DNA from 2 places in the Arthrobacter sp. YC-RL1 genome. Region 1 is predicted to be linked to the other one. Evidence: predicted binding sites of a transcription regulator. Region 1 holds the regulator's gene; the other holds the start of a gene.
The links. The regulator HrcA, encoded in region 1, represses chaperone genes, less so after heat shock. The targets are predictions, from matches to a motif close to TTNGCACTCGNNNNNNNCGAGTGCNAA.
Positions count from the first base shown of each region.

Region 1 (9,263 bases):
AGCGCATCGTAGAGCGGACGCAGGTAGGGGTCGATCTTCTCGCTCAGGGTGCCGGGCAGGAAACCCAGCTTCTCCCCCGCCTCGACCGCCGGACGGGTCAGGATGATGCGGTTGACCTGCTTGTCCTGCAGCGCCGCGACGGCCATGGCCATGGCCAGGAAGGTCTTGCCGGTGCCTGCCGGGCCGATGCCGAAGGTCACCGTGGAGTCCTCGATGGCATCCACGTAGGATTTCTGGTTCACCGTCTTGGGCCGGATGGAGCGCCCGCGGCCGGAGAGGATCTTCAGCCCCAGCACGTCGGTGGGGGCGTCCCGGTTCCCGGCGCTGAGCATCTTGATGATCTGCTCGATGGTTTCCGCGCTCATCCGCGAGCCGCGCTGCGCCAGCGACCTGGCTTCCTCGGTCACCCGCTGCGCCTTGCGCACCTGGACCGGATCGCCCAGGAGGCTCAGGGTCGACCCGTTGGGGCGGAACTGCACGTCCGGGTAGGCGCCGGTGAGGATGCGCAGCAACTCGTCGTTCGGGCCCAGGGTTGCGATCATCAGCTCGGGAGTCTCGAACGTGATGGCCAGCGTCGCCGGCCCGGTCTCGGATTGCCTCTGGTTCTGTTCAACCTGCATGCAGTGCTTCGTGCCCCTTTTGAGCTCGGAAAATAATAAACTTGCGCAAGTCCAGTCTAGCTAGTCCCCGGCTCCCAACGCGATACGTAGCGCTCCGCCGAGCGCTGAAAATTCTGAAACTAGTATGAAATGAATCTAATCCGAGCAGGTCGCAAAGGTATAGATTTGGTTACGGATTGGTAGGTTTGGCGAATTTCGGCCTCATCGCACACCTTGATGTGTCACGCTATATGAGCGCGCGGAACCACGTTCTCGTTCCGGGCGCCCAAGAATCCCCGCAGAACAGATGGACTGGTCCCAACGTGCAGCAGTGGTACAAGCGCCGAATCCCGCGACGTTTCGCGGCGACCGGCGTCATCGCAGCGGTGGCCCTGGTGGTCGGCTGCGGACTTGCCGCGCGCGACGACAGCTTCGAGATGCCTGCAGACTCCGCCGCCGCGGCGCAGGGTGTCCCGCAGGCCACCGATTCGATGGAACAGGCTTTCCCCGGGCAGAAGATGCCGGTCTACTGGCTGGAGAACACCGACTCGGGGGTCTACCTCTACCGCGAATACGCCACCGACACCCGCCACCAGGAGCCGATCGGCGACGCGATCGCCTACCTGCTCGCCGGGAAGCCGGCCGACCCGGCCTGGTACACGCACCTGAAGTCCACCGACGACGTCGGGGTCTCCATCGACAACCAGAACCTGATCACGCTGGACCTTCCGGCCAAGGTCTTCAGCGCCACGCTCGACGAGGGCCTGTCCGAGCGCGCCATCCAGCAGCTGGTGTTCACCGCGACCGCCGCGGCCTCCAACGCGGGCATCCTGGTCGGCGACACCCCCGCCAGCGTGCGCATCCTGGTCGACGGGAAGCAGAACGCCACCGTCTTCGGCGGATACCGCCTGCAGGACGTCTACCAGCGCGACGCGAAGTACATGGCCCCGATCTGGATCATCGACCCGCAGTTCGGCACCACCACCGCGGCGGGCGCCGTGAAGTTCCACGGCCGCACCTCCAGCTTCGACGGCGGCACCTTCTACTCCCTGCAGGCCAAGGCCGCCGACGGCCAGTCCAAGGTCATTACCGCCGCCAACCGGATCAACGACGAGAGCGTGGAGCCCGACGGATCCTTCACGCTGACCACCCGGCTGCCCGCCGGCAGCTACGCGCTGAGCGTCTGGGGCGAGGAAGCCGGCAGCAAGGCCAAGGTCGGCGAGATCAGCTCCGAGTTCACCGTGCGCTGAGCGCCGGCGCCCACCCAGCACCAAATAAACAGCGGATGCCGCAAACCCCTCGGGGTTCGCGGCATCCGCTGATTAATCCGGCTAGAGCTCGCCGAGCAGGTGGCGCACCAGGACCAGCGCGGCAGGGCCGGCGGTGGAGGCGCGCAGCACATGGCGTCCGAGCAGCGCCGGATGCGCTCCGGCGGCCACGAACGCGTCGAGCTCTGCATCGCTGATGCCGCCCTCGGGGCCGACGACCAGCACCACGCCGGTACCCGGCGCCGCCTCGGGCAGCCAGCCGGACACGGCTTGGGCCACCGAATCCCGCGCCTGCTCGTGCAGCACCAGCACCAGGTCGCCGGCGGCCGCGTGCGCGGAAATCGCCGCGGCCAGCGACTTGCTGGAGACCAGCTCCTTCACCTCGGGTTCGAAGCTGCGCCGGGACTGCTTCTGCGCCGAGCGCACCTGGGCGCGCCACTTGGCAAGCGCCTTGTCCGCCTTCGCCGCGTTCCAGCGCACGATCGAGCGCTCGGCCTGCCACGGGCGGACGGTGAAGACGCCCAGCTCCACGGCGGATTCCACGGCCTGCAGGTCGCGGTCCCCCTTGGACAGCGCCTGGATGAGCGTGGCTGGATGCTCCGGGGGCTGCTCCTGCAGCCGTTCAAGCACGGTCACCGTGAGCAGCTCCTTGGAGGCGGCTGCCACCTCGACCACCAGGCGCAGCCCGGTGCCGTCGAGCAGGTCCAGCTGCTCGCCGGCTTGGGTGCGTTTGACCGCCACCGCGTGGTGCGCCTCCGGCCCGGTCAGCGCCAGGGTGTCGCCCACGCGGGCCTCGGCCCCCTGCTGCGGGTCGATCACGAAACTGTGGTTGCTCATGGCCTAGCGCTGGTTCAGCTTGTCCCGCAGGCGCGAGAACATGCCGCCTGAATGCTCGACGCGTCCGGCGCTCAGCTCTTCGCCGCGCAGCGTGGCCAGCTGCTCGAGCAGCTCGCGCTGGGCGGCGTCCAGCTTGGTCGGGGTCTCCACCTGCAGGTGCACGATGATGTCCCCGCGCTTGCCGCCGCGCAGGCGCGGCACACCCAGGGTCGGCAGGGTCAGGGTGTCCCCGTCCTGGGCCCCCGGCTCCACGTTCAGGGTCTGCTCGCCGTCGAAGGTCTCCAGCTTCAGCTCGCAGCCCAGGGCCGCGGCGGTCATCGGGATGGTCATCTTGGCGTGCAGGTCGTTGCCGGAGCGCTCGAACACCTTGTGGCGGCGCACGTCGACCTCGACGAACAGGTTGCCGTTCGGACCGCCGCCCGGGCCTGCCTCGCCCTGGCCGCGCAGCTGGATGCGGGTGCCCGAATCCACGCCGGCCGGCACGTTCAGCGATTTGGAGACGTGTTCGCGCACGCGGCCCTCGCCGTTGCACTCGATGCAGGGATCCGGGATGGTGGTGCCGAAGCCGTGGCAGGCGGCGCAGGTTTCCACCGTCATCATCTGGCCCAGGAAGGAGCGCACCGGGCGCTGGACCTGGCCAGCGCCGTGGCAGATGGTGCAGGTGACCGGGCTGGTGCCCTCGCGGGTGCCGTCGCCGTGGCAGGTCTTGCAGGTGACGGCAGTTTCCATCTCCAGCGGGTAGACGGTGCCCTTGACGGCGTCTTCCAGGTCGATGGTGATGGTGATCAGCGCGTCGCGGCCCGGCTGGGTGCGGGACATCGGCCCCTGCGCCTGGCCGCCGCCGAAGAACTGCTCGAAGATGTCGCCGAAGCCGCCGAATCCGGCGCCCCCGCCGAAGCCCGGCTGGCCGTTGCCGTTCTCGTCGCCCGTGGCGTCGTAGTTGGCGCGCTTCTTCTCGTCGGAAAGAACCTCGTAGGCGCGGGTGACCAGCTTGAACTGCTCGGCCGCGTCCTCGCTGGGATTCACGTCCGGGTGGAGTTTGCGCGCCAGCTTGCGGTAGGCGCTTTTGATTTCCTGCGGGGTCGCGTCCTTGGCGACACCCAGGGTCTCGTAATGCGAGCTCACGATCTTCGCCGTGTCCTTTCCTTTAAAATTTCACTTCTCAAGTTGTGCTGCGAACCGGCCGCGCGGCTAGTTCGCCAAAATCTTCGACAGGTAGCGGGCCACCGCGCGCACCGAGGCCATGGAGGAGGAATAGTTCATCCTGGTCGGGCCGAGCACGCCGAGCTTGCTGCGCTGGTCGGTGCTGTAGGTGGTGGCGATGACCGCCGCGTCGGTCAGCTGCCCGTAGTGGTTCTCGGTGCCGATGGCCACGGCCAGGCCGCGCGAATCCGCCTCCAGTTCGGAGAACAGCTTCAGCAACACCACCTGCTCCTCCAGCGCCTCGAGCACCGGGGTGATGCTCAGCGGGAAGTCCCCCTCGACGCGGGCCAGGTTCGCGGTGCCGGCCATGACGATGCGCTGCACGTTCGCCGCCTGCGCCATTTCCTCCAGCGACCGCAGCACGCTGCCCACGAGCGGCGTCTCGTGCTGCGCCGGAACCACTGCCTCGTTGCTCAGCGGGCCGACGAGGTCCGCCAGCCGGTGGCCGCCGAAGGAAGTCAGCAGCCACTGCTTGAGGTTGTCCAGCTCCTCGTCCGAGTACGGCCGGGTCACCGCGATCATGCGCTGGTCCACGGTGCCGTTGGAGGCGATCATCACCATCAGCACCTGGCCCGAGCCCAGGCCCACCAGGTCGAGGTTGCGCAGCTCCGCGGTGTCGTAGTGCGGCACCTGGATCATGGCAACCTGGTTGGTCAGCCGGGCCAGCAGGCGCACGGTGCTGTGCAGCATCTCGTCGAGGTCCTGCGAGCTGTCCAGGATCTTGTTGATCGCCTCGCGCTCGGCGCGCGACAGCGGCTTGAGCTCGCCGATCTCGTCCACGAAGCGGCGGTAGCCCTTCTCCGTGGGGATGCGCCCCGAGGAGGTGTGCGGGGCGGCGATCAAGCCCTCCTCTTCGAGCAGGGCCATGTCATTGCGGATGGTGGCGGCGCTGACCCCGAGGTTGTGCCGTTCGCGCAGCGCCTTGGATCCCACGGGCTCGCGGGACTGGACATAGTCCTCCACGATGGCGCGCAACACGTCAAGACGTCGTACTTCGCTCACGAAAACACCTCCCGGGAAACCACGCCCGCACAATTGGCACTCTAACCTGTCAAGTGCCAAGTCTAATACCTTCGGCAGTTGCTAGCATTGGATTTCGAGCGTATTCGATCACAGCGAAAGGCAGTCCGTGTCCAATTTCTCCTGGGGACCGCAAGACCTGAGTGCTTCGGCACCCAAAAAACTCCGCCAGGTGCCCGTTGAACGCGGCATGATCCTGGAAGATGCGGTCTCCGGCTGGGTCGGCGAGGTCGTAAAGACCGAGAAGTCCGGCGGTATGCGCGTGATCGTGCTGGAGGACCGCCACCGCAAGACCCGTTCCTTCCAGGCCGGCTTCGGCTTCCTGCTGGAGGGCGAACCGGTGGAGATCGTCGAACCTGTCGCGAAGGCCAAGGCGCCGAGCACCTTGATCTCCGCCTCCGGCTCGCGCGCGGTGGCAGACCTCAAGGCCCGTACCGCCCGCGCCAGCCGCATCTGGGTCGAAGGCAAGCACGACGCGGAACTGGTCGAGAAGGTCTGGGGCCACGACCTGCGCGTGGAGGGCATCGTCGTCGAACCGCTGCATGGCGTCGACGACCTGGCCGGGGCCATCCGCCAATTCAACCCCTCGCCGACCCGCCGCCTGGGCATCCTGGTCGACCACCTGATTTCCGGAACCAAGGAAGAGCGCATCGTCGCCGAGGCCATGAAGGTCCCCGGGGCTGCGGGCAACGTGCTGATCCTCGGCCACCCGTACGTGGATGTCTGGCAGGCGATCAAGCCGGACACGCTGGGCATCAAGGCCTGGCCGGTCATCCCCCGCGGGACCGACTGGAAAACCGGCGTGCTGCGCGCCTTCGGCTGGCCGCATGCAACCGCCGAGGATATCGGCATCGGCTGGCAGCGGATCCTGTCCACGGTCAAGCACTACGGACAGCTGGAACCGGCGCTATTGGGTAAAGTTGAGGAACTAATCGATTTCCTTACCACGGAAGATTACGGTTTCCTAACAATTGACTAAGATTTGGACTTTCAGGGTGCCATTGGGCGGGGCGTCAGCGGAAGCTCGATATCATGGTGGAGAAGCCGCACCGTAAGACAAGGACATTTCCGTGACATCTCGCCAGGTACCATCATCTGAGAATTCGCGTTTCGAGGGATCAAACGTGTCCGCGCTGCCGCTCTCCCCGTCGGAAGACCGCCAGTGGGCCATGATGGCGCATTTCGGCGCGATCCTCGGCTGCATTCCCTCGGCCATCATCTTCGCCGTCTACCGCGACCGTGGCCCCTTCACCGCCCAGGAATCCAAGGAAGCGTTCAACTTCACCTTCCCGCTGACCATTCTGGCGATCGTGCTGAACATCCTGAACCTGCTGCCGGGCATCGGCTGGCTCTTCGCGGTCATCGCCGTGTGCCTGTGGGTCTTCATGACCCTGATGGGCGCGTATGCCGCGATCCAGGCAAACAAGGGACGCCCCTACCGCTACCCGATCAACCTGCGGTTGATGAAGTAGCGGCAGGGACGCCAGCGCTTGCGAACGTCCTAGAAATCCAGCAGTTCACGCACCACGAGGTCGGCCAGGAGCCGGCCTCTTTGCGTTAGCACGATGCGTCCGGCGAACGCTGCCTTGGCATCGATCAGCTCGTCGGCGATCAACCCGGCGACCTTGGTGCGGCCGGCGGATTCCAGTTCGCTGATCTGCATGCCGGAGCTGAGCCGGGTGAGCAGCATGGTGCGTTCGAGCTGAACTGCCTGCGCGTCAGGGAACTCGCGGCCGTGTCCGGGCGAGATGCCGCCGTCGATGCGCTGCTGGTAGGCGGCCGGGTGCTTGACGTTCCACCAGCGCAGCCCGCCGACATGCGAGTGCGCGCCGGGGCCTGCGCCCCACCAGTCCCCGCCCTGCCAGTAGGCGATGTTGTGGCGGCAGGCATGCTCTTCGCCGCGCGCCCAGTTGCTCACCTCGTACCACTGCAGGCCGGCGGCCTCGAACAGCTGATCGGCCAGCTGGTACTTCTCCGCGTGGTCGTCGTCGTCAATGTCCGGAACCTCGCCGCGGCGGATCTGCGCGGCCAGCTTGGTGCCGTCCTCGATGATCAGCGCATAAGCGGAGATATGGTCCGGCTCGTAGCTCAGCGCGGCCTCGATGCTGGTACGCCAATCCGCCAGCGACTCCCCCGGGGTGCCGTAGATCAGATCGACGCTGACATCCAGCCCTGCTTCGCGGGCCCAGGCCACGGCCTGCGGCACGCGCGCCGGGTCATGGGTGCGCTCGAGCACCTTCAGCACATGCGGCACGGCTGACTGCATGCCGAAGGACACGCGCGTGAACCCGCCGTCGGCCAGCTGACGCAGGCTTTCGCGGCTCACCGAGTCCGGGTTGGCTTCGGTGGTGATTTCAGCGCCGGGCTTGATGCCGAACTCGTCGCGGATCCGGCCGAGCACCGAAACCAGGTCCGAGGCGGGCAGCAGGGTCGGGGTGCCGCCGCCGAAGAAGACCGTGTCGATTTCGCGGTGCGGTACCCCGGAACGGTCAAGCACGCCGCGGGCGAAGCCGATCTCCTGGCCCACCGTGGCAGCGTAGGTGGCCTGGCTGGAGCCATTGCCCAGCTCGGTGGCGGTATACGTGTTGAAATCGCAGTAGCCGCAGCGCACCGTGCAGAACGGAATGTGGACATAAAAGGACATGGTCCGCTCCGCCGCACCGTGCGCGCACGCTGCGGGGAGCAGACCATCGGCCGGAGCCGGATCGCCGTCAGGCAATACTGAGGGCATCTAGCTACTTCTTCTTCGGCTCATCGGTGGACAGCGCGGCGATGAACGCCTCCTGCGGGACCTCCACGCGGCCAACCATCTTCATGCGCTTCTTGCCTTCTTTCTGCTTTTCCAGCAGCTTGCGCTTGCGGCTGATGTCGCCGCCGTAGCACTTGGCAAGCACGTCCTTGCGGATCGCGCGGATGTTCTCGCGGGCGATGATGCGCGAACCGATCGCGGCCTGGATCGGCACCTCGAACTGCTGGCGCGGGATCAGCTCGCGCAGCTTCGAGGTCATCATGGTGCCGTAGCTGTAGGCCTTGTCGCGGTGGGTGATCGCGGAGAACGCGTCGACCGTATCGCCCTGCAGCAGGATGTCGACCTTGACCAGGTCCGCGACCTGCTCGCCGTCGGCCTTCCAGTCCAGCGAGGCGTAGCCGCGGGTGCGGGACTTGAGCTGGTCGAAGAAGTCGAACACGATCTCGGCCAGCGGCAGGTGGTAGCGCATTTCCACGCGGTCCTCGGAGAGGTAGTCCATGCCGCGCATGGTGCCGCGGCGGGACTGGCACAACTCCATGACGGCGCCGATGAACTCGCTCGGGGCCAGGATGGTCGCGGCGACCATCGGCTCGTGCACCTCGAGGATCTTCCCGTCCGGGAATTCCGAGGGGTTGGTCACCGTGATCAGCTGCTTGTCCTCGCCCATGACCTCGTACACCACGTTCGGGGCGGTGGAAATCAGGTCGAGGTTGAATTCGCTTTCAAGGCGCTGGCGGGTGATTTCCAGGTGCAGCAGGCCCAGGAAGCCCACACGGAAGCCGAAGCCCAGGGCCACGGAGGTTTCCGGTTCGTAGATCAGCGCGGCGTCGTTCAGCTGCAGCTTGTCCAACGCGTCGCGCAGCGCCGGGTAGTCGGTGCCGTCCAGCGGGTACAGGCCGGAGAACACCATCGGCTTGGGCTCTTCGTAGCCACCCAGGGAATCGGTGGCGGGCTTCAGCGAGTTGGTGACGGTATCGCCGACCTTCGACTGGCGCACGTCCTTCACGCCGGTGATCAGGTAGCCCACCTCGCCCACTCCCAGGCCCTTGGACGGGATCGGATTCGGGGAGGAGACACCGATTTCCAGCAGTTCGTGGGTGGTGCCGGTGGACATCATCTGGATGCGCTCGCGCGGTTCCAGCTTGCCGTCGACCACGCGAACGTAGGTGACCACGCCGCGGTAGGTGTCGTAGACCGAGTCGAAGATCATCGCGCGGGCCGGGGCGTCGGCCTCGCCGACCGGGGCAGGCAGCTGCTTGATGACTTCGTCCAGCAGCGCCTCGACGCCTTCGCCGGTCTTGCCGGAGACCTTCAGCACTTCCTCAGGCTCGCAGCCGATCAGGTTCGCCAGTTCGGCCGCGTACTTCTCAGGCTGCGCGTTGGGCAGATCGATCTTGTTCAGCACCGGGATGATCGTCAGGTCGCCCTCGATCGCCAGATACAGGTTCGCCAGCGTCTGGGCTTCGATGCCCTGGGCGGCGTCCACCAGCAGGATCGCGCCTTCGCAGGCGGCCAGCGAGCGGGACACCTCGTAGGTGAAGTCCACGTGGCCCGGGGTGTCGATCATGTTCAGGGCGTAGGCCGTGC
Region 1 covers NZ_CP013297.1:2,012,775-2,022,037, reverse strand. Annotated here, with positions in the region: gene ATC04_RS09440 (PhoH family protein) at 1-620, opposite strand, end outside; gene ATC04_RS09435 (GerMN domain-containing protein) at 923-1,849, shown strand; gene ATC04_RS09430 (16S rRNA (uracil(1498)-N(3))-methyltransferase) at 1,931-2,704, opposite strand; gene dnaJ (molecular chaperone DnaJ) at 2,708-3,829, opposite strand; gene hrcA (heat-inducible transcriptional repressor HrcA) at 3,896-4,909, opposite strand; gene ATC04_RS09415 (DUF3097 domain-containing protein) at 5,037-5,906, shown strand; gene ATC04_RS09410 (DUF4870 domain-containing protein) at 6,052-6,399, shown strand; gene hemW (radical SAM family heme chaperone HemW) at 6,429-7,658, opposite strand; gene lepA (translation elongation factor 4) at 7,663-9,263, opposite strand, start outside.

Region 2 (19,980 bases), 1.3 Mb from region 1:
AGGGTCAGCGAACTGATCCTGCTCACCGCAGGGCACTCCCCCGGCGACCACGACCGCCTGGGCCGGATCCTGTGCGATGCGGATCTTGAGGTGCTGGCCCGCCCGCAGCCGGCCTACCAGCGCTATGCCCAGGCGATCTACCAGGAGTACGCGCATTTCTCGCGCCCGGCCCTGGCTGCCGGACGGATCAAGGTGCTGGGCTCGCTACTGGAGAAGGACAACATCTACAGCACCGTGCGAGGCATCGACCGCTGGGAAAACGCGGCCCGCAGCAACGTCGGCGCGGAGATCTCAGTGCTGCGCGGCTGGCTCGGCGAATAGCTTCCGGCTTTTAACGGCCTGTGGCCCGTTTCCCCAGGGGAAACGGGCCACAGGCACCAGGTAGTCTCGGCGTGGTGCCGAGCCGGGCGGGGAAGCTTAGAAGCCGCCCATGCCGCCCATGCCACCCATGTCGTCACCGGCTGGTGCGGCGCCGGCAGGAGCTGGCTTGTCCGCGACAACGGCTTCGGTGGTCAGGAACAGGCCTGCGATCGATGCGGCGTTCTGCAGGGCCGAACGGGTCACCTTCACAGGATCGTTCACGCCGGCTTCCAGCAGGTCGACGTACTGGCCGGTGGCGGCGTTCAGGCCGTGGCCGGCAGCCAGGCCCTTGACCTTGTCGGCGACAACGCCTGGCTCCATGCCGGCGTTCAGGGCGATCTGCTTCAGCGGAGCTTCGATGCCGACGCGCACGATGTTCGCACCGGTTGCCTCGTCGCCTTCCAGCGACAGCTTCTCGAAGGCTGCTGCGCCGGCCTGGATCAGGGCTACGCCGCCGCCGGCGACGATGCCCTCTTCCACTGCTGCCTTGGCGTTGCGCACGGCATCTTCGATGCGGTGCTTGCGCTCCTTGAGCTCCACCTCGGTGGCTGCGCCGGCCTTCAGCACGGCGACGCCGCCGGAGAGCTTTGCGTGGCGCTCCTGCAGCTTCTCGCGGTCGTAGTCCGAGTCGGTGTTCTTGATCTCGGCTGCGATCTGGGCCTTGCGGCCTTCGATGGCGTCGGCTTCGCCGCCGCCTTCAACGATGGTGGTCTCGTCCTTGGTGATAACGACCTTGCGGGCGGTACCCAGAACTTCCAGGCCCACGTTGTCCAGGGACAGGCCGATCTCCTCGGAGACAACCTGGCCGCCGGTCAGAATGGCGATGTCGGTCAGCATGGCCTTGCGGCGGTCGCCGAAGCCCGGAGCCTTGACGGCAACGGACTTGAACAGGCCGCGGATCTTGTTCAGGATCAGGGTGGCCAGGGCTTCGCCCTCGACGTCTTCGGCGATGATCAGCAGCGACTTGTTCGACTGCATGACCTTCTCCAGCAGGGTGACCATGTCCTTGACCGAGGAGATCTTGGAGTTCACGATGAGGATGTATGGGTCCTCCAGCACGGTCTCCTGGCGCTCTGCGTCGGTGACGAAGTATGCGGAGATGTAGCCCTTGTCGAAGCGCATGCCCTCGGCCAGCTCCAGCTCGAGGCCGAAGGTGTTGGACTCCTCAACGGTGATGACGCCCTGCTCGCCGACCTTGTCGAGAGCCTCGGCGATCAGGCCGCCGATCTCAGGGTCGCCTGCGGAGATCGAGGCGGTAGCAGCGATCTGCTCCTTGGACTCGATCTTCTTGGCGGCGGCGAACAGCTCGGCAGTGACGGCCTCTACGGCCTTGTCGATGCCGCGGCGCAGCGCGATCGGGTCGGCGCCGGCGGCAACGTTGCGCAGGCCTTCCTTGACCAGTGCCTGGGCGAGAACGGTTGCGGTGGTGGTGCCGTCGCCTGCGACGTCGTCAGTCTTCTTGGCAACTTCCTTGACCAGCTCTGCGCCGATCTTCTCGTATGGATCCTCGAGCTCGATCTCCTTGGCGATGGACACGCCATCGTTGGTGATCGTCGGGGCACCCCACTTCTTTTCCAGAACAACGTTGCGGCCGCGTGGGCCCAGGGTCACCTTTACGGCGTCTGCAAGGGTGTTCAGGCCGCGCTCAAGTCCGCGGCGTGCTTCCTCGTCAAATGCAATCATCTTGGCCATAGTGGCTTTCGGTCCTTTCGGGACGATTTTGCGAAAATGCAACCGACAGACAGCGCCCGCGACGGACGAGTGCAACGGCTGGGCATCGGGCCTGCAGCCGCGTCAGCTCTCGCTATCTGAGGTATTCTTCACGCTCCCTGCGAAGCGACGTCTGAGGCCGGACCGGCTGCGGTTAAAACGCGAAAAGCCAATCGGCGTTAGCAGTCGCAACGCATGAGTGCTAATACAAATATTGGCACTCTCGCCCTGCGAGTGCAAGCTGATCGGCTCACAGCGAAGCAATTGGATACTGCGGGGTTAGCGTACTTCGAGGGTGTCGTCTGAGCCCATCACCACGGTCACCCGGTTCGGAATGTTCTGGGTCTGCAGAACCTCGTCGATATTCAGCACCTCAGCGGCCTTTTCGGCCGTGGTGCGATAGGCCTCCGAGGTGTAGTACACGGTGGAGGTCTCGGCCGGGCGGGTCCAGTTGCTGGCGGTGATATTGGTGAATCCGGCCTCGGACAGGGCGTCTTCGCCGGCCGAGGCGATGCCTGCGATGCTGGCGCCGTTGTAGACGCCGATCAGCTGCCCGAAGAGCACGTCGTCATCATCGATGGTGCTGGAGGCGGAGGGGGTGGCGCTTTCGGTTTCGCTCGGGCTGGAGGTGGCGTCCTCGCTCGGGGCTGCCGAGGTGGTTTCGGTGGGGTTCGGGGCGGAGCCGACAATCGGCTTCAGGCCGCCGGGGCCGAAGAAGTAGGCGAATGCGCCCACCAGGACGACAAGCACGGCTGCAATAACTACCCAACGAAGTTTTCCACCGGACGTCGTGGAGGCGGCAGACTGCGCCCACCCGTTGGCGTGGTGCGAACCCACACGGGTGTTGAACTCCGGAACGCGATCGAATTCGTCACGTGGGTAGTTGGTCATTCTTGTCCTTGCTCGAGGTCTGACTGGTCGCGGCCGGTTCCGGAAACTAGCGTCCGGAGCCGACGGTACCGCTCACACGACGTCTGGTAGACCTAAGCCTACGCAGGCGTTTGACCAGCATTGGGTCGTAAGCCAACGCCGCGTCCGTCTCAATCAGCTGGTTCAGCAGCTGGTAGTAATTCGTCGGCGACATGGAGAACTGTTTGGTAATGGCCTGTTCCTTGGCGCCGGCATACTTCCACCACAACTTTTCCATGTTCAGGATCTGCTGGGAACGCTCATCGAGTTCCGAGTCGGGATTCATTACGAAATCCACCAGCACTTCACCCTCAGCCATGCGTCCACACCTCTTTCCTTCACCCGGCAAAGTCCGGTCTCGGCCCTGCGTTCTGCTCCGCCAGTGGCGGACATACCACCGATATTCTAACCAACTCGCCTGTGCTGCGCCGCGCCCGCGGGCACAGCCACGCCATAATACCGGCAGAATGGATGCCATGGACAACCTGCAGCCCTCCCTGTTCGGCGACCCGGAGCCGGTACCGGTCCCCCGCTACGAGCCGGAGGATTTCCCCTTCCACCACGGCGCCAGATCCATGGCGGAGCGCGGATTCATCGCCCAGGACTGGGTCCCGGTGCTGCTGCCACTCGATGGCAAGCTCCGGAAGATCGCCGCTGAACTGGCACGACGCAGCGCCGCCGGAGAGCAGATCCTCCCGGAACCGCACGTGATGTTGCGCGCACTTCGCATTCCGCGCTCGCAGGTGCGCGTCGTGCTCATCGGACAGGATCCGTATCCGACCCCGGGCCATGCCAACGGCTTGGCCTTCGCCGCCCAGGCTTCGGTGCGTCCGCTGCCCCGGTCGCTGTCCAATATCTACAAGGAGCTGAACGACGATCTGGGCATTGCCCCGGCAGCCCACCCGGATCTCAGCGCCTGGCATGAGCAGGGAGTTCTGCTGCTGAACCAGTCGCTGTCGGTCCAGGCGGGTCATGCCGGGGCGCACCAGCGCCTGGGCTGGTCCGCGGTCGTCGAAGCGGCCATCAGCGCGCTGAACCAGCGCGAGAACCCTCCGGTGGCGCTGCTCTGGGGCAGGCATGCGCAGAAGCTGGCGGGGCTGATGGACCGGATGCCGCAGCTGGCCAGCGCCCACCCCTCGCCGCTGTCCGCCTCGCGCGGGTTCTTCGGCTCGCGGCCCTTCTCCGAAATCAATCGGCGGCTGTCCGAATCCGGACAGCCGCCGATCGACTGGTCGTTGCCTGCGCTGTAGCCGCACTCAGCGGCGGCGGATCAGCCGCCGTTCGCGCCGCGCGCTGGAGGTCAGCGGCCGGCACAGGGTGTCGCCGAAGACCACGCCGCCGGCGATGGAGAGCATGATCGCGAAGGCGTTGAACATCTCCACCAGGCCGCTGGACATGTCGCTGGAGTCGAACACGATGGAGTACATGGCGCGGAAGATCATCAGGCCCGGCAGCAGGAACATGACCGCTGGAGCCGCGATGACCAGCTGCGGGGAATGCAGCTTGTCCGCCGCGAAGCGCGCCGCGAAGCCGATGACCGTGGCCACCACCGCCGGAGTGGCCCGGACGCCCAGCCCGATGTACTCGCACAACAGCTGGATCAGGTAGCCGCCCACGGCGATCCCGGCGGTGGGCAGCAGCAGCTTCACCGAGCTCTGTTCCGTGACGGCGCCGGCGATGATCGCCACCGCCACCAGGATCACCAGCAGCCAGGCCGGGTAGGCGATCTTGTCGATCTGGTGCACGTCCACGCTGTCCCAGCCCAGCACCGAGGAGATCACCAGCGCGGTGGAGATGCCGGAGACGATGGCCGTATAGGTCAGTCCCGCGGAGAACAGGCGGCCCACGGAGGTCACCGGGAACCCATTGATCGCATCCTGCAGGGCGGAGACGAACCGCCCGGAAGGAAGCAGCAGCAGGATGCCGCCGGACACCACCAGCGCCGGGTCGATGGGCGCATGCAGCTCGTAGCTCACCAGCGCGATGCCCGTGACCACAAACGTGGAGGCCGCAATGGTGAAGAAAGCCGGCACGCGCCACCGGGCGCCGTAGCGCCCGATCTGCGAGACGATCGAGGACGAGCCCATGGCCACCAGCGCGCCGAGCCACGACCCGCCGATGAACAGCACGAAGGCCGCCGCGAACACCGCGTTGCCGCTGGCAACGATCCAGCGCGGGAACGGCTTGGGCTTGCGCATGATCGCCTTGAGCCGCTTGGCGGACTCGCTGCGCGAGACGCCGCCGGCGATGATGTCGGAGACCAGCTGGTGCACCAGCACCAGGCCCGCGTAGTTCGCCGTGGAGGAACGCACCACACGCAGGATCGAGTAGCTTTCGGCGTCCGGCGGGCTGTAGTTCAGGTGCAGCGACTGGTTGGTGATGTCCACGTCCAGGTAGCTCAGGCCCAGCGCCGCGGTCACCGCGATGATGCTGGTTTCCACTTCCAGCGCGCCGGCGCCGTAGCGGATCAGTGTCTCGCCCAGGTCCAGCGCGAACTCCAGCGTGCGGCGGGCCGACGCGTCCTGGTCCTTGTTGACCGTGGGGTTCGCGTAGGGGGTGCCCTGCAGGCGATCCACGATGTCCAGCGCCTGGGTGGGCGGCGAGGTGGAAATCCACATCTTGGCCAGCAGGCTGCGGGCCACCGGGTTCGCCCGCGTGGGCACCAGGGTGATGCCTTCGTCCGTAGTGTGAACGCGGCCGGTGCGCGATTCGGGGTCCGAGGCAGGGGCCGCGGCGACGCTGGCGCTGACCGCAGTGTTCAGCGGCAGTTCCGAGGCCGTGGGCTCCTCATGATGCTCGGGTTCGGCAAGCTGCCCCATCTTGATTTCGCTGGTGCTGATCCGCGGCAATGCGCCGACGGCCGGATCCGGATCGTCCCCCGCACCACGTGGATTTCCGGAGAACTGGTCGTTGTTCAACTGCGCCACGGATCACCTTCCCGAAACGTTCGATGTTGCATGTAAATCACGATACAACCCGACTTCTGGAAGTTGCTGGGGAATCCTCCAAATCACGGCGTATCGCCGAACACATTCGGGCGTGGCACGCCCCCGGGGGGAATAGTTCCGGGGCGGGGCAAGTTACGCCCAGTGGGAAATTAGATGTATATGCATGCAATATAGCGAGAGGCCGAACCCATGAACACCACCGTGAAACTTCCGCAGGTTGGAGCCGAGACCTTCGGCGATATCACCGAGGACGCCAATGGAACCCCGCTGTCCCACGCCCAGGTGATCCGCAACGTGCTGGCCGAGGGCCAGAAGGCCGAAGAAGTCGGACTCGACTTCTTCGGGATCGGGGAACACCATCGCGATGACTTCTCGATCTCCTCACCCGAGACGGTGCTCGCGGCGCTGGCGGCGACCACGCAGAACATCAAGCTCGGCACCGCAGTCACCGTGCTGTCCAGCGACGATCCGGTCCGCGTGTACGAACGCTTCGCCACCCTGGATGCGCTGTCCAACGGCCGCGCGGAAATCATCGCAGGGCGCGGCTCGTTCATCGAGTCCTTCCCGCTGTTCGGTCTCGACCTCGAAGACTACGAGGAGCTCTTCGAGGAGAAGCTCGCGTTGATGGCCAAGTTGCGCCACGGCGATCCGGTGTCGTGGTCCGGCAGCCACCGAGCGGCCCTGCGCGGCCAGCAGGTCTACCCGCTGCTCGAAGGCAAGCCGTTGACGACCTGGGTCGGAGTGGGCGGCAGCCCGCAGTCAGTCATCCGCGCCGCACGCCATGGCCTGCCGCTCTTCCTGGCCATCATCGGCGGGCAGCCCGCGGCCTTCGAACCACTGGTCGACCTGTACCACCGGGCGTTGAAGGAGTTCAGCGAACCGGAACAGCCGGTCGGGGCCCACTTCCACGGACTCGTGGCCGATACCGACGAAGAAGCGCTGGAGCTGCTCTGGCCGCACTACCAGCGCACCATGAACCGTTTGGGCGCCGAACGCGGCTGGGGTCCTGCCAGCCGCATCCAGCTGCAAGCGGCCATGGGTCCGCAGGGCGCCATGATGGCAGGCAGCCCCGAGACGGTGGCACGAAAGATGGCCAAGGCGGTCCGCACGCTCGGACTGTCCCGCATCGATATCAAGTACTCCGCCGGTTCGCTGCCCCACGAGCACCTCATGAAGAGCATTGAAATGCTGGGAACCGAGGTCAAGCCGAGGATCTACGAGCTGCTCACCGAAGGCTCGCAGAACTAGCGGCCAGCCCGGATACGAAAAAGCCACCGCATTTCTGCGGTGGCTTTTTTACCGGTGGATCTTACTGGACTCGAACCAGCGACCTTTCGCGTGTGAGGCGAACGCTCTAACCAACTGAGCTAAAGATCCATCTGCGCTGTCCGTTTCCGGTTCAGCACCTAGATAATCCTAGCCGTATTCCGACCTACGTTCCAAATCGTGCCGAATCGGCGCCATCCCCGGGCCGCTTCGACCGCCAGGAACACCACGCGCCGAGGGAATCAAAAATCTCCAAAATGGTCGATGACAAGCACTGAAAAACGGTGGCAATTCGTTTATTTAGAGTTCACTTCGCAGCCCTCGTTTCAACTTGTCAAAGTGCACTTTCAGACCCCATAATTTTTCTAGCTCATCGAGCTCAAACTGGGCCCTACAAGGAAGCTGCCGGAAGCCGCCGGCAACGGTCCCCTCAAGGCCAACGAAACCGCCGAACGGATTTTTCTCCGGGAAGCAAAGCCACTTTTTCGTTCGTTCTTAGCTTTTTAGGACCGTACCCCAGTGTTTGAAAACCTGACTTTTGCCTTGTCATGCCTGTCTCCAAATGAGGCGGAACGTGCTGAATTGGCTGGCCTGTACGCCGTGACCGATGCCCGCTGGCACCAGAAAATGGACCGCGCCCGCGCGGTCGTAACCGTCCGCGACGGCGAGCTCCTGGTCGCCGCCGGGGTGGTGCACGATTCGATCATCGCCCCGACCAGCGCCATGGACGCGCTCGAGCTCGGCTCCATGGCGGTGCGCCCGGACTACCGCCGCATGGGCATCCGCCAGCATGTCGCGTCGATGCGCCTCGAATTCGCGCTGCACGCCGGAGGCACGCCGATCACCATCATCGATTCTGCGAACCCCGCCTCGTGGGCGTACTACGAACGTTCCGAGCTGTGGGAGCGCGAGCGTAGCTTCGAGCAGGACGGGCAGACCAAATTCATCTACCGGGCTACCGACGCCGCGCGCGCCTGGGCCGCCGGGCTGCCGCAGCCTGAACCCGCTGTGCAGGACGTCGTCCTGGTTGCCCTGCCGGCCGAGGATTCCCTCGCACCGGTATCGCTGCAGCCGGCGTTGGAACAGCCGGTGCAGGCCCAGCCGGCGCCGTCGCTGGCCATGGAGCTGGGCGCGGAGCTGGGACAGCTTCCCTCGCTGGTGCCTACGTTGCACATCGGCCCGGAGGCCGAAGAGGCCGACCAGCATTTCCCGAGGCTCGGCATGGAGGCCCCGGACAACGACTGGCTGGGAACCACCAGCGTCGATCCGGCGTTCTAGAAGAGCGCTTCCTGCTGCTCATCCACAGCTTCGTGGCCGGGCAGCGGGGCGACTTCTCCGGCCCGGCGAGCGCGGGCTGCCTCATGCAGGTCGATCGGGGTGACCTTCAGGACCTCGTCCACCATCGCGTTGAGGAACTGCGGCGCGGCGATATCCGCGGGCACCGGCGAGTGCACGCACTTGACCTGTGGGTTCTCTGCTTCATCGTCCCAGTCCACGAGCAGCAGCCCGGTGGCGGTGTAGCCGAAGCCGTCTCCGAAATCGCGCAGCTTGCGGATCATGTCCACCGTGCGGCGGTAGGCCGCCGGCTCGGATTCCAGGATCGTGGCGCGCTGGACGAAGAAGAATCCGACGGCGGCCAGCGGATAGCGGGCGCGCAGGTTCGCGGCGTCCCCGTAGGCCTCCTCGTAGCGGTTTGACAAGTTCTTGCCGAATGAGGAGGTCATCGCCTTGGTGCTCAGCAGCAGCTCCGGCCCGGTGGACCAGTGGGTCATCACCACGTCGGTCTGCTTCATGTAGGCGCGGCCCAGGATCCGGGCGTCGGTGCTTCCCGCCTTGCCCGCCATGATGGCCTCGTGCACCTCCTCGGAGAGGCGCTCGGGCAGCCGGCGCAGCAGCTCCAGGATGTCCTTGGAGAGCACACGGGGCGCCTCGGTGCGCGGCCAGACCAGGTCGGCGTCGAATCCCGCGCGGCGCAGTTCGTGGGCCAGCCAGGTGTCCACGCCCTGGGCGAAGCGCCCGGAGCGGGTGGCGGCCTTGGAGCGCACCGGGATGCTCAGCAGGCGTTCGAGCACCTCGTAGGAGGGATTGAATTCCTCGGTCACCGCGCCGCTGCGGATCCAGGGCGAATCCTTGGCGGCGGACATCAGCGTGGTGTCGAACTCCGCAAAGGCGAGGGTCTTTTCAATCGCAGGGTTTGCCACGTCTAGTTTTTCACCGTCTTACTTCGTGCCTTCCGGCGATCCAACATGTCGGCGCGGGCCTGGTGCACCGCGGCGATGGCCGCGGGATCCAGGCCCAGCAGCTGTTCAAGGACAATCCCGTCGACCAGCGCGGTGGCTTCGGCCTTGCGGCCGTGGGCCAGATGCTCGCGCACCTGGTCCTTGATCTCGCGCAACGCCGGGGCATGGGCCGCCACTGCCGGGGCCGAAGGCACCGGAAGCCGGTCCGCTTCGCGCGGCTCGAGCTTCAGGATTCCGCCGCCATAGGAGCGTCCCACCATTTCAGCGCCGAGCATGCTCAGCGTATTCAGCGAGGCCAGCGGCAGCAGCTCGCGCCCGAGCCCGCGCACGTCGGCGCCCAGGTAGACGCCGTGGATCGAGTTGATGTGGTGCACCGCGGCTTCGTTGGCGGTCAGCCGCGGGGTGTCGGCGTTCATGTAGGTCATGAACAGGTCCGGCACCGACAAGAGCGGCACCCGCCACCAGGGGCTGCGCACCCGGCACTTGTAGGCGCTGTCCACCGCCAGTACCTGCCCGGCGTCAACCATCCGGTGCCCGGCCGCAGAAGGCTGCGCGGCGGGCCGGAACAGGTAGGTGGCGCTGCCATGGGCACCGAGGCGCTCCCACTGCTCGTTGTCCAGTTCCAGGCCGCGCAGGTGCCGGGAACCCGGAGGCGAGATGCGCACCAGGTCCTCGGGGGCCAAGCCCAGCTCGCTCACCTGGGCCGGGGAGAGCGTGAACCACTTGTTGTTGCCGGTCACCGCGCCCAGCGAGGTCTCGCCCCAGCTCTGCAGCGGCGCGAAACGGCCCGTGGCCAGGGACTGCTCCAGCACGCCCTGCGCTTCGAGGCCGACCAGCGATCCGGTCCAGCGCTCTAAGGTGCTGGCCGGGGTGTGCTCGATGCCCTCGCCCAACCGGTCGAGGTCCGCGGCGTTGCGGAACTGGTGCAGGCGCAGCGCGGTGCTGGAGCCCTGGCCGTAGCCTTCGGCCAGCAGCAGCACCACTTCCTCCTGCGCGTCGGCGAACAGCCGTTCTTCGAAGACCGCCAGGTGCACCCGCTCGAAGCGTTCGAGCAGCATCCGGCGCACCGGGGCCGCATAGTTCACGAACATCAGCTCGGCCGGCAGCACCAGGGCCATGCGCGCGCCCGGAGCCAGGAAGCTGGTGGCATGCACCACGAAGGCCGCCCAGATGCTGGCAAGCTCGTTGAGTTCGACGCCGGCTTCGCGGGCCGCGGCACGGGAGAGCTTCCGATCCTCGCCGCGGTGCAGCTGGTAGCGCACATAGGGCGGGTTGCCGATCACCGCGTCCATGTCATGGCTCCCGGCGACATGGAAGAAATTCGCGTGGGTGATCTGCGCGGCGGCACCCTGCCGGTCCAGCACCGCACGGGCTGCCTGCACCGAGGGCTCGTGCAGCTCGATGCCGAACAGCTCCACCGAGCCGCGGCCGTCGTCCACGATGTCATGCGCGGCGGCGAGGAACTGCGCCTCGCCGCAGGAAGGCTCAAGCACCCGGTGCCCGTGCTCGCCCAGCGCCCACTGGGCCATGAAGCGTGCGACGGGTTCCGGAGTGAAGTACGCACCGCGGGCGTGGCGCCCTGCGGGGTCCTGCTTGGTCTGTTCTCTACTCAACACACATCGATCTTTCCATGGCATCCGGACAGAATGGCCGGACCGAGGAGCTTGGCCTTCGGAGGCGATCCAATAATTCTACGCACGCTGCGCGGCGGCAATAGCTAGTGCGCCGCGGCCGGCTTGTTCTTGCCCAGCAGCTTCTTGATCCCGAGGATGACGACTGTCAGCAACGAGCCGATGATCAGTCCGGCCAAGCAGGAGAAAGCGGTGTTGACCAGCCACCCCAGCACGCCCCCGGCGGCACCGGAGGCGTCGTGGACCAGCATCTCGACGTGGTGCACGAAGCCGTAAGGCGCGTGCCAGCCCAGCTCGTCCATGCCGGTCAGCAACAGGTGCCCGCCGACCCAGAGCATCGCGACCACGCCGACCTTGCTCAGCACCGACATCACAATCGGCATGCCCTTGACCAGGCCGCGGCCGAGCTTCTGCGAGAACTGGCGCTGCTTCTGGGCCAGCACCAGGCCAATGTCGTCCATCTTCACGATCAGGCCCACGGCCCCGTACACCAGGACGGTCATCAGGAAAGCCACCGCGACCAGGATCAGCGCCCGGGTCAGGAACGGTTCGTGGGCCACCTCGTTGAGCGAGATCACCATGATCTCGGCCGAGAGCACGAAGTCGGTGCGCGTCGCCGAGCCGATGATCACCTTTTCGTCGCGGACCTTGCCGTCCTCGGCGGCGCCGTGATGGCCGATCAGCCCCATGGCCTCGAGGATCTTCTCCGCGCCTTCGAACACCAGGTAGGCGCCGCCGATCATGAGGATCGGGGTGAGCGCCCAGGGAAGGAAAGTGGACAGCAGCAAGATGGCCGGCAGGATGAACAGCAGCTTGTTGCGGATGGAACCGACCGCGATCTTCCAGATGATCGGCAGCTCGCGCTTGGGAGAAATTCCGTCGACGTACTGCGGGGTGACCGCAGCGTCGTCAATCACCACGCCCATGGCTTTGGTGCTGGCCTTGGCCGCTCCGAGCGCGATGTCGTCCAGCGACGCGGCCGTGACCTTGACCAGCGCGGCTACATCATCCAGCAGGGCTACTAGGCCACCGGCCATGATTGGTCTCCTTGTAATTGTGGTCCCCGGTCGCGCGGATCCGCGCACGGGAAAATACCTTTGGTCCAATTTTACCGAGGACGACGTGGTCCACGCCCGATTTCATCCAACTTCCAGCGAGTGGTTAGGCACGTTTGCCGGGTTCGGACCGGCACCAGCGAGCCGGGAAAAGCCGCAGTCAGCAAAAAATCCCCGGAAGACCTGCACTCATGCAGAACTCCGAGGATTTGTTCGAGCCCCCTACCGGATTCGAACCGGTGACCTTCAGTTTACAAGACAGACGCTCTGGCCAGCTGAGCTAAGGGGGCGTACCGCATAAGAATATCGGAGAACCCAGCCACTGTGCGAATTGAGCCCGTCGCCGTTTTAAATGCCGGAGGGGAGAAAGCCGTCGCTGGCTTTCTCCCCTCCGGTCTTGGCGCGAGATCAATATGGAATTCTACCCGATCCGCATCCGTTCTCCGCCGACCCGAGCGGATTTACTTCTTGTTCGCCTCGATGGCTGCGTTCACCACGGTCGGGAAATCGTCCTTGGCCAGATCCAGGACCTTGCCCTGGACCACCAAGGTCGGGGTGCCGCTTACGCCGTCGTACTTGGCCACGTCGGTCGTGTACTGGACGAACGGACGGAAGGTGCCGTCTTCGATGCAGCTGGTGACCTTGTCGCTGGCACCGGCGGCGATCGCCATCTCGGCCAGCTGGGCGTTCTTCATTTCACCCTGCTGGTAGTGGCCCCAGATCGCGGTCACGAATGGCATGTACGCTGCCGGGTTGTCGTTGGCAACGCAGGCCAGCGCATTGGCACCGCGCGAGGAGAAGTTGGTCGGCGAGCCGCCGTCGAGGTATCCGACGTTGCGGTAGTCCACGGTGATGTCGCCGGCCGCCAGCCACTCGTTGATCTGCGGGCCATAGGTGGCCTCGAAGTCCGCGCAGTGGACGCAATTCACGTCGGCGTACATGGTGATATTGACCGGTTCGCCCTTTTTCCCCACGGTCAGGTCGCGGGGTTCCGGGGTTGCCGGTTGCTGGGCAGGGACTTCGAGGGACTTCACGTCGACATTCTCCACGGTGCGCTCACCCAGGGTGGTCGGGGAAGTGACCAGAATGCCGCCAGCGGCGTTGCCGCCCGCAGGAACGGCGCCGGAATCGGCAACCTTGGCATTGTTGTTCTGCACGATCAGGGTAACTACCAGGGCGATCACAAGGATCACGGCACCCAGCACGCCAAGCTTGACGAACAGCGACTTGCGCTTGGCGGCTGCTTCCTGTGCGGCGCGCATCTGCGAAGCCTTCTCGCGGGCGCTTGCCGTACGCTCAGCCTTCGACGGCCGCGGATTATTCGTAGACATAAATTTAATGGTTCCTTGCTCAGCGGAATACTGTCATCTGCAATCAAGTTTAGCCAATGCCGGGACCCGGTCTACCTAGTTCATTGATAATCCCGCACCTTCACAGGAGGCGCATATACTCCTCAAATTGCCGCCAAAGCCCGGTCTTAAGCCACATAGCGCGTCCGGTGGAATTGTTGCATCAGGCAGGCCTCGATACACGACTGTGCTTGACCAGTTCAATGTGGTTGTTTACGTCACTATCGGAGTAAATCCTGAACATAATTCCGTTGACCCTGATATTTCACTAGGCTCAAGGCATAAGTCAATGAACTTGCAGGGCAGGGATTCGCACCAATCCAGGGATCGCTAAACGGCCGGTTTGCAGGTTGAAGGTTAAGCCAGGAGTTTGTCGTGAGTAGCTCGATACAAGATGGCCACATGGCTAGTACATCCGACTTCGTCGTTGTTGCCAATCGCTTGCCGGTTGACCGGGTCACAAACCCGGACGGCACCCAGGGATTCCAGCGCGCACCCGGAGGACTGGTCACCGCACTGGAACCCGTCATGTCCGCTTCGGAAGGAGCATGGGTTGGCTGGCACGGCGGAATTGATGAAGAGCTGGACAGCTTCGACAAGGACGGTATCCATCTGGTGCCGGTGCCGCTAAGCGAAGACGACCTCGAGCTCTACTACGAAGGTTTCTCGAACTCGACTCTGTGGCCGCTCTACCACGACGTCATCGTTCCGCCGTCGTACCACCGCACCTGGTGGGACAGATACCAAAAAATCAACCAGCGCTTTGCCGACGCGGTGCTGCGGATCGCGGCGCCCAACGCCACGGTGTGGGTGCACGACTACCAGTTGCAACTAGTGCCGCGTCTGCTGCGCTTGGCCCGTCCTGACCTCAAGATCGGTTTCTTCCTGCATATTCCCTTCCCCGCCGCGAGCTTGTTCGCGCAGCTGCCGTGGCGCAAGCAGATTTTGCAGGGTTTGGCCGGTGCCGACCTGGTCGGTTTCCAGCGCGAAACCGACGCGACCAACTTCCTGCGAAGCCTGCGCCGATTCACGGACTACCAAACCAAGGGACGTGAGGCGACCCCTTCCTTGGACAACGACCTGCAAAATATCTGCCGCGCCGACGCCCACCCGATCTCCATCGACTATGAACAGATCCAGCGGCTGTCCCGGGATCCGCAGATCATTGCGCGAGCCGCGCAGATCCGGCATGAATTGGGAAACCCGAAAACCATCATGCTCGGCGTGGACAGGCTGGACTACACCAAGGGTATCCGCCACCGGCTCAAGGCCTACGGCGAGCTGCTGGCGGACGAACAGCTCCACGCCGGCGAGGTATGCCTGATCCAAGTGGCAAGCCCCAGCCGCGAAAACGTCGGTTCGTACATGGAACTGCGCGATCAGGTAGAACTGATGGTCGGCCAGATCACCGGCCAGCACGATACGCTCAGCCACACTACGCTGCGCTACCTGCACCATTCCTATCCCCTGCGCGAAATGATTTCCCTGTACCTTGCGGCAGACGTCCTGCTGGTCACTGCCTTGCGCGACGGTATGAACCTGGTCGCCAAGGAATACGTGGCAGCGCACCAGGACGGGCGGGGCGTGCTGGTGCTCTCCGAGTTCACCGGCGCCGCCGACCAGCTGACCCAGTCGGTGCTGGTCAACCCCCATGACATTGACGGCATGAAGGTCAAGATCATGGAGGCAGTCAACATGGACGAGGCCGAACAGGCCAAGCGCATGAAGCGCATGAACCACCATCTGGAGGAATTCGACGTGGCCGGCTGGTCTGATCGTTTCCTGTCGGAGCTGGCAGACATCAACTCGAAATCCGTTCCGGCCAAGGAGAATGTTGCCCGCACCTAACTTGCCGCAAACCGCCGAAACTACCGCCCCCGAAGGATGGCTTAAGCACGTGTCACCTCTTTCGCCGCAGCTCTCCGCTGCGCTGCAGGATTTCGCCCGCCATCCCCGGGTGCTGGTCGCGCTCGATTTCGATGGAACGCTCTCACCGCTGGTCGACCGGCCGCAGGATGCCAGGCCGCTGCCCGAATCCGCTGTGCTGGTGGAGCAGCTGGGACGAATGGCCGGCGTTTACACCGCGGTGATCTCCGGACGCAATCTGCAGTCCCTGGCCGAGGTGTACCCGGAGCCGCTGCCGGCCATCCGCATCGGGTCCCACGGGGCCGAACGGCTGGTCCCCGAGCAGTTCTCGAACGGCTGGTCCGACGCGCCGCTCAGCCTCGACCAGACGCAGCTGCTGGGCACCCTGACCGGCCGGCTTCAGGCGATCGCGGACAGGCACGAGAACGTGAACCTGGAATTCAAGCCCTCGGCCACCGTGCTGCATGTCCGCCAGGCCAGCCCTCAGGCCGCGCAGGCGGCCATGGCCGAAGCGCTGGAATCGCTGCAGGAGCTGGAGGGCGTCAAGCTGATGTCGGGCAAGGCGGTGCTTGAAGCCTCGGTGCTCAACGCCCACAAGGGCGAGGCGCTGGCTTGGCTGCGCCGCACCCTGGATGTCCAGTCGGTGCTCTTCATCGGAGACGACGTCACCGATGAAAACGGCTTCAAGGTGCTGACCGAAAACGACCTCGGAATCAAGGTCGGCAGCGGGGACACGGCGGCGACGCAGCGTATTGATTCCCCGTTCGATATCCCGGACCTTTTGAAAAGTTTGATTTCCATGCGAAACTAACGGTGTCCCAATTCACTTTCACTTAGGATCGTCGGGCACGTACCTGCCCGTGAAAGGATTGTCGTTATGGCAACTGTGACCTTTGATAAGGCCACCCGTATTTACCCGGGCGCTCTTGTGCCATCCGTCGACGGAATCGACCTGGAGATCGCCGACGGCGAATTCCTGGTTCTGGTCGGCCCCTCGGGTTGCGGCAAGTCAACCACCCTGCGCATGCTTGCCGGCCTGGAGGAAGTCAACTCCGGCCGCATCCTCATCGGCGACAAGGACGTGACCAACGTTCCGCCGAAGGACCGCGACATCGCCATGGTCTTCCAGAACTACGCGCTCTACCCGCACATGACCGTCGCCGAGAACATGGGCTTCGCCCTGAAAATCGCCGGCGTCGACAAGGTCGAACGAGCCCGCCGTGTGAAGGGAGCCGCGCAGCTTCTCGATCTGGAGCAGTATCTAGACCGCAAGCCGAAGGCCCTCTCCGGTGGCCAGCGCCAGCGTGTGGCCATGGGCCGTGCCATCGTGCGCTCCCCCCAGGTCTTCCTGATGGATGAACCGCTGTCGAACCTCGATGCCAAGCTGCGGGTCCAGACCCGTACCCAGATCGCGTCGCTCACCCGCCGCCTGGGTGTCACCACCGTGTACGTGACCCACGACCAGGTCGAGGCGCTGACCATGGGCGACCGCGTCGCGGTGCTCAAGGACGGTGAATTGCAGCAGGTCGGGACTCCCCGCGAACTGTACGACCGTCCGCGCAACGTCTTCGTTGCAGGCTTCATCGGTTCGCCAGCCATGAACCTCGTGCAGCTGGAAGCGAGCAATGGCCAAGTAGAGTTCGGCAATACCGTCCTGAGCGCGCCAGGCGCTGCAGGCGGCACTACGCTGGGCATCCGACCTGAAGACATCGAGTTCGTTGGCGAAGGCGAGGGTGTGGAGATCACCATCGACGTCGTCGAAGAGCTTGGCGCCGATGCCTATGTCTACGCAACCGCCGAGCTGGCAGGCCGCCCGCAGACCATCGTTGTCCGCGTCGATGGCCGCACCCCACCGGCCCGTGGCCAGCGGCTGAACATCGCACCGAAGCTGCAGCATGTGCACCTGTTCGATACGGAAACCGGTCTGCGACTTGGCTAGTCCGCAAAGACTCTGACGCATGACCAAGGGCTCGGATCCATGAGGATCCGAGCCCTTGGTCATCGTCGGCATCTCCGGCGGCTGCTGACCCAGCCTCACTACCCTTATCGACTTGTTAAACATCGAAGGCCCCGAGATATCTCGGGGCCTTCGGCACATTGTGCCCGGCGATGACCTACTCTCCCACACCCTCCCGAGTGCAGTACCATCGGCGCAGTGGGTCTTAGCTTCCGGGTTCGGTATGGGACCGGGCGTTTCCCCCACGCTATGATCGCCGTAACTCTAACCCGCACAGCTTGGCCGTGGGAAAACTACGGTGTCATTCGCGATTGCGACAACTCCATAACTATAGCAGGATCTCCGCCCTCCGCGCCAATCGAGGAACTCTTTCGGCAACGTGGCCTTCGCCATAGATGCTTTCTGGCGATCTAAGCTTCCAGAAGGCCTCAGACGCCAGTCTCCGGCCACGATACAGCGCCTGGCAATCCCATGCCGGTCCGGCTCTGGATTGGAGCTTGAGAGCGGCGTGGGTGCGCGCCAGCGGCAGCGCAGATGGTTTGCCATGTACCCAGGAACGGCAAAGCCAGCACAACTACGCAGTGAAGCAAGGATGGGTGAAGTCTGCTACCACCACTGCCGCTGCGAGCCATTCATCCCAATGGCGGCAAGCACGAAGGCCGTGAAAGGACTAGCGATTCGAAATCAGGGGTTTTGTTGTGGTCCGGGCTCTTCCCCGCTCCGCAGCCAACCGCACCGCGCCGCGGCCCCGGCAGCGCTCCCCTTGCCCACGCCATCCCCACGGTGCCGGCCGCAGGACAGCACCCCAAACCGCCCAGAAGGCACCGCGCCACCACCGAAAACCCCCGCTTAAACAGAAAAACGGGGAGCCACCGCTCCCCCCGCCGGCCACCCAGCCAGGCCAGGCGCCCAAGCACCGACCGGGTTAAACAGCAGAAGACCCCAACACTGTTGGAGCCTTCCACTTCTCAAGTTAAGTCCGGCGGTGACCTACTCTCCCACACCCTCACGAGTGCAGTACCATCGGCGCAATGGGCCTTAGCTTCCGGGTTCGGTATGGGACCGGGCGTTTCCCCCACGCTATGACCGCCGTAACAATCACGAAGCACACAAACCAACCATGGTGGTCCGGTGGATTCGTCCTGGCAAAGTCTCTTACTTTTTGTGGTTCGAGGTTGTTGTCTCGTAACCGCATAGTGAACGCGAACAATCAGAAAAACGTATTTTGTCGACACACTGTTTTGATAGTGTGTTGTAAGCCATCGGCCTATTAGTACAGGTCAGCTACACAAGTCTTTGGTCCTTGCTTCCACATCCTGCCTATCAACCCAGTAATCTAGCTGGGGGCCTCACCCACACACAGTGGATGGAAATCTCATCTCGAAGCAGGCTTCCCGCTTAGATGCTTTCAGCGGTTATCCCTTCCAAACGTAGCTAATCAGCGATGCACTTGGCAGTACAACTGACACACCAGAGGTTCGTCCGTCCCGGTCCTCTCGTACTAAGGACAGCCCTTCTCAAATTTCCAACGCGCGCAGCGGATAGGGACCGAACTGTCTCACGACGTTCTAAACCCAGCTCGCGTACCGCTTTAATGGGCGAACAGCCCAACCCTTGGGACCTACTCCAGCCCCAGGATGCGACGAGCCGACATCGAGGTGCCAAACCATGCCGTCGATATGGACTCTTGGGCAAGATCAGCCTGTTATCCCCGAGGTACCTTTTATCCGTTGAGCGACGGCCCTTCCACGAGGTGCCGCCGGATCACTAGTCCCGACTTTCGTCCCTGCTCGAGCTGTCACTCTCACAGTCAAGCTCCCTTGTGCACTTACACTCAACACCTGATTGCCAACCAGGCTGAGGGAACCTTTGGGCGCCTCCGTTACATTTTAGGAGGCAACCGCCCCAGTTAAACTACCCATCAGGCACTGTCCCTGAACCAGATCATGGTCCGAAGTTAGGTGACCGGTACAGCCAGAGTGGTATTTCAACGATGACTCCACCCGAACTAGCGTCCGAGCTTCACAGTCTCCCACCTATCCTACACAAGCTGCACCGAACACCAATACCAAACTATAGTAAAGGTCTCGGGGTCTTTCCGTCCTGCTGCGCGTAACGAGCATCTTTACTCGTACTGCAATTTCGCCGAGTTCATGGTTGAGACAGCGGGGAAGTCGTTACTCCATTCGTGCAGGTCGGAACTTACCCGACAAGGAATTTCGCTACCTTAGGATGGTTATAGTTACCACCGCCGTTTACTGGGGCTTAAATTCTCAGCTTCGCACACAAGTGTGCTAACCGGTCCTCTTAACCTTCCAGCACCGGGCAGGAGTCAGTCCGTATACATCGTCTTGCGACTTCGCACGGACCTGTGTTTTTAGTAAACAGTCGCTTCCCCCTGGTCTCTGCGGCCCACACCCGCCTCCCCACCGCAAGGGTGGTTCACGGGGCAGGCCCCCCTTCTTCCGAAGTTACGGGGGCATTTTGCCGAGTTCCTTAACCATGATTCTCTCGATCGCCTTAGTATTCTCTACCTGATCACCTGTGTCGGTTTAGGGTACGGGCGGACTGGGACCTCGCGCCGATGCTTTTCTAGGCAGCATAGGATCACCGAATCACCCCACAAACGGGGCGCCTATCAGGTCTCAGAAACAATGAACAGCGGATTTGCCTACCGTTCTTCCTACAC
Region 2 covers NZ_CP013297.1:3,332,151-3,352,130, forward strand. Annotated here, with positions in the region: gene ATC04_RS15340 (DUF4031 domain-containing protein) at 1-321, shown strand, start outside; gene groL (chaperonin GroEL) at 418-2,052, opposite strand; gene ATC04_RS15350 (LytR C-terminal domain-containing protein) at 2,350-2,961, opposite strand; gene ATC04_RS15355 (DUF3263 domain-containing protein) at 3,008-3,298, opposite strand; gene ATC04_RS15360 (uracil-DNA glycosylase) at 3,456-4,229, shown strand; gene ATC04_RS15365 (threonine/serine exporter family protein) at 4,236-5,906, opposite strand; gene ATC04_RS15370 (LLM class flavin-dependent oxidoreductase) at 6,117-7,175, shown strand; tRNA gene ATC04_RS15375 (tRNA-Val) at 7,231-7,304, opposite strand; gene ATC04_RS15380 (GNAT family N-acetyltransferase) at 7,713-8,471, shown strand; gene ATC04_RS15385 (hypothetical protein) at 8,468-9,394, opposite strand; gene ATC04_RS15390 (N-6 DNA methylase) at 9,397-11,046, opposite strand; gene ATC04_RS15395 (DUF808 domain-containing protein) at 11,151-12,101, opposite strand; tRNA gene ATC04_RS15400 (tRNA-Thr) at 12,336-12,409, opposite strand; gene ATC04_RS15405 (thioredoxin domain-containing protein) at 12,581-13,450, opposite strand; gene ATC04_RS15410 (trehalose-6-phosphate synthase) at 13,871-15,316, shown strand; gene otsB (trehalose-phosphatase) at 15,366-16,145, shown strand; gene ugpC (sn-glycerol-3-phosphate ABC transporter ATP-binding protein UgpC) at 16,212-17,273, shown strand; rRNA gene rrf (5S ribosomal RNA) at 17,436-17,552, opposite strand; rRNA gene rrf (5S ribosomal RNA) at 18,269-18,385, opposite strand; rRNA gene ATC04_RS15435 (23S ribosomal RNA) at 18,541-19,980, opposite strand, start outside.
Region 2: the regulator HrcA is predicted to act here: its motif matches at 2,250-2,276, upstream of groL (chaperonin GroEL).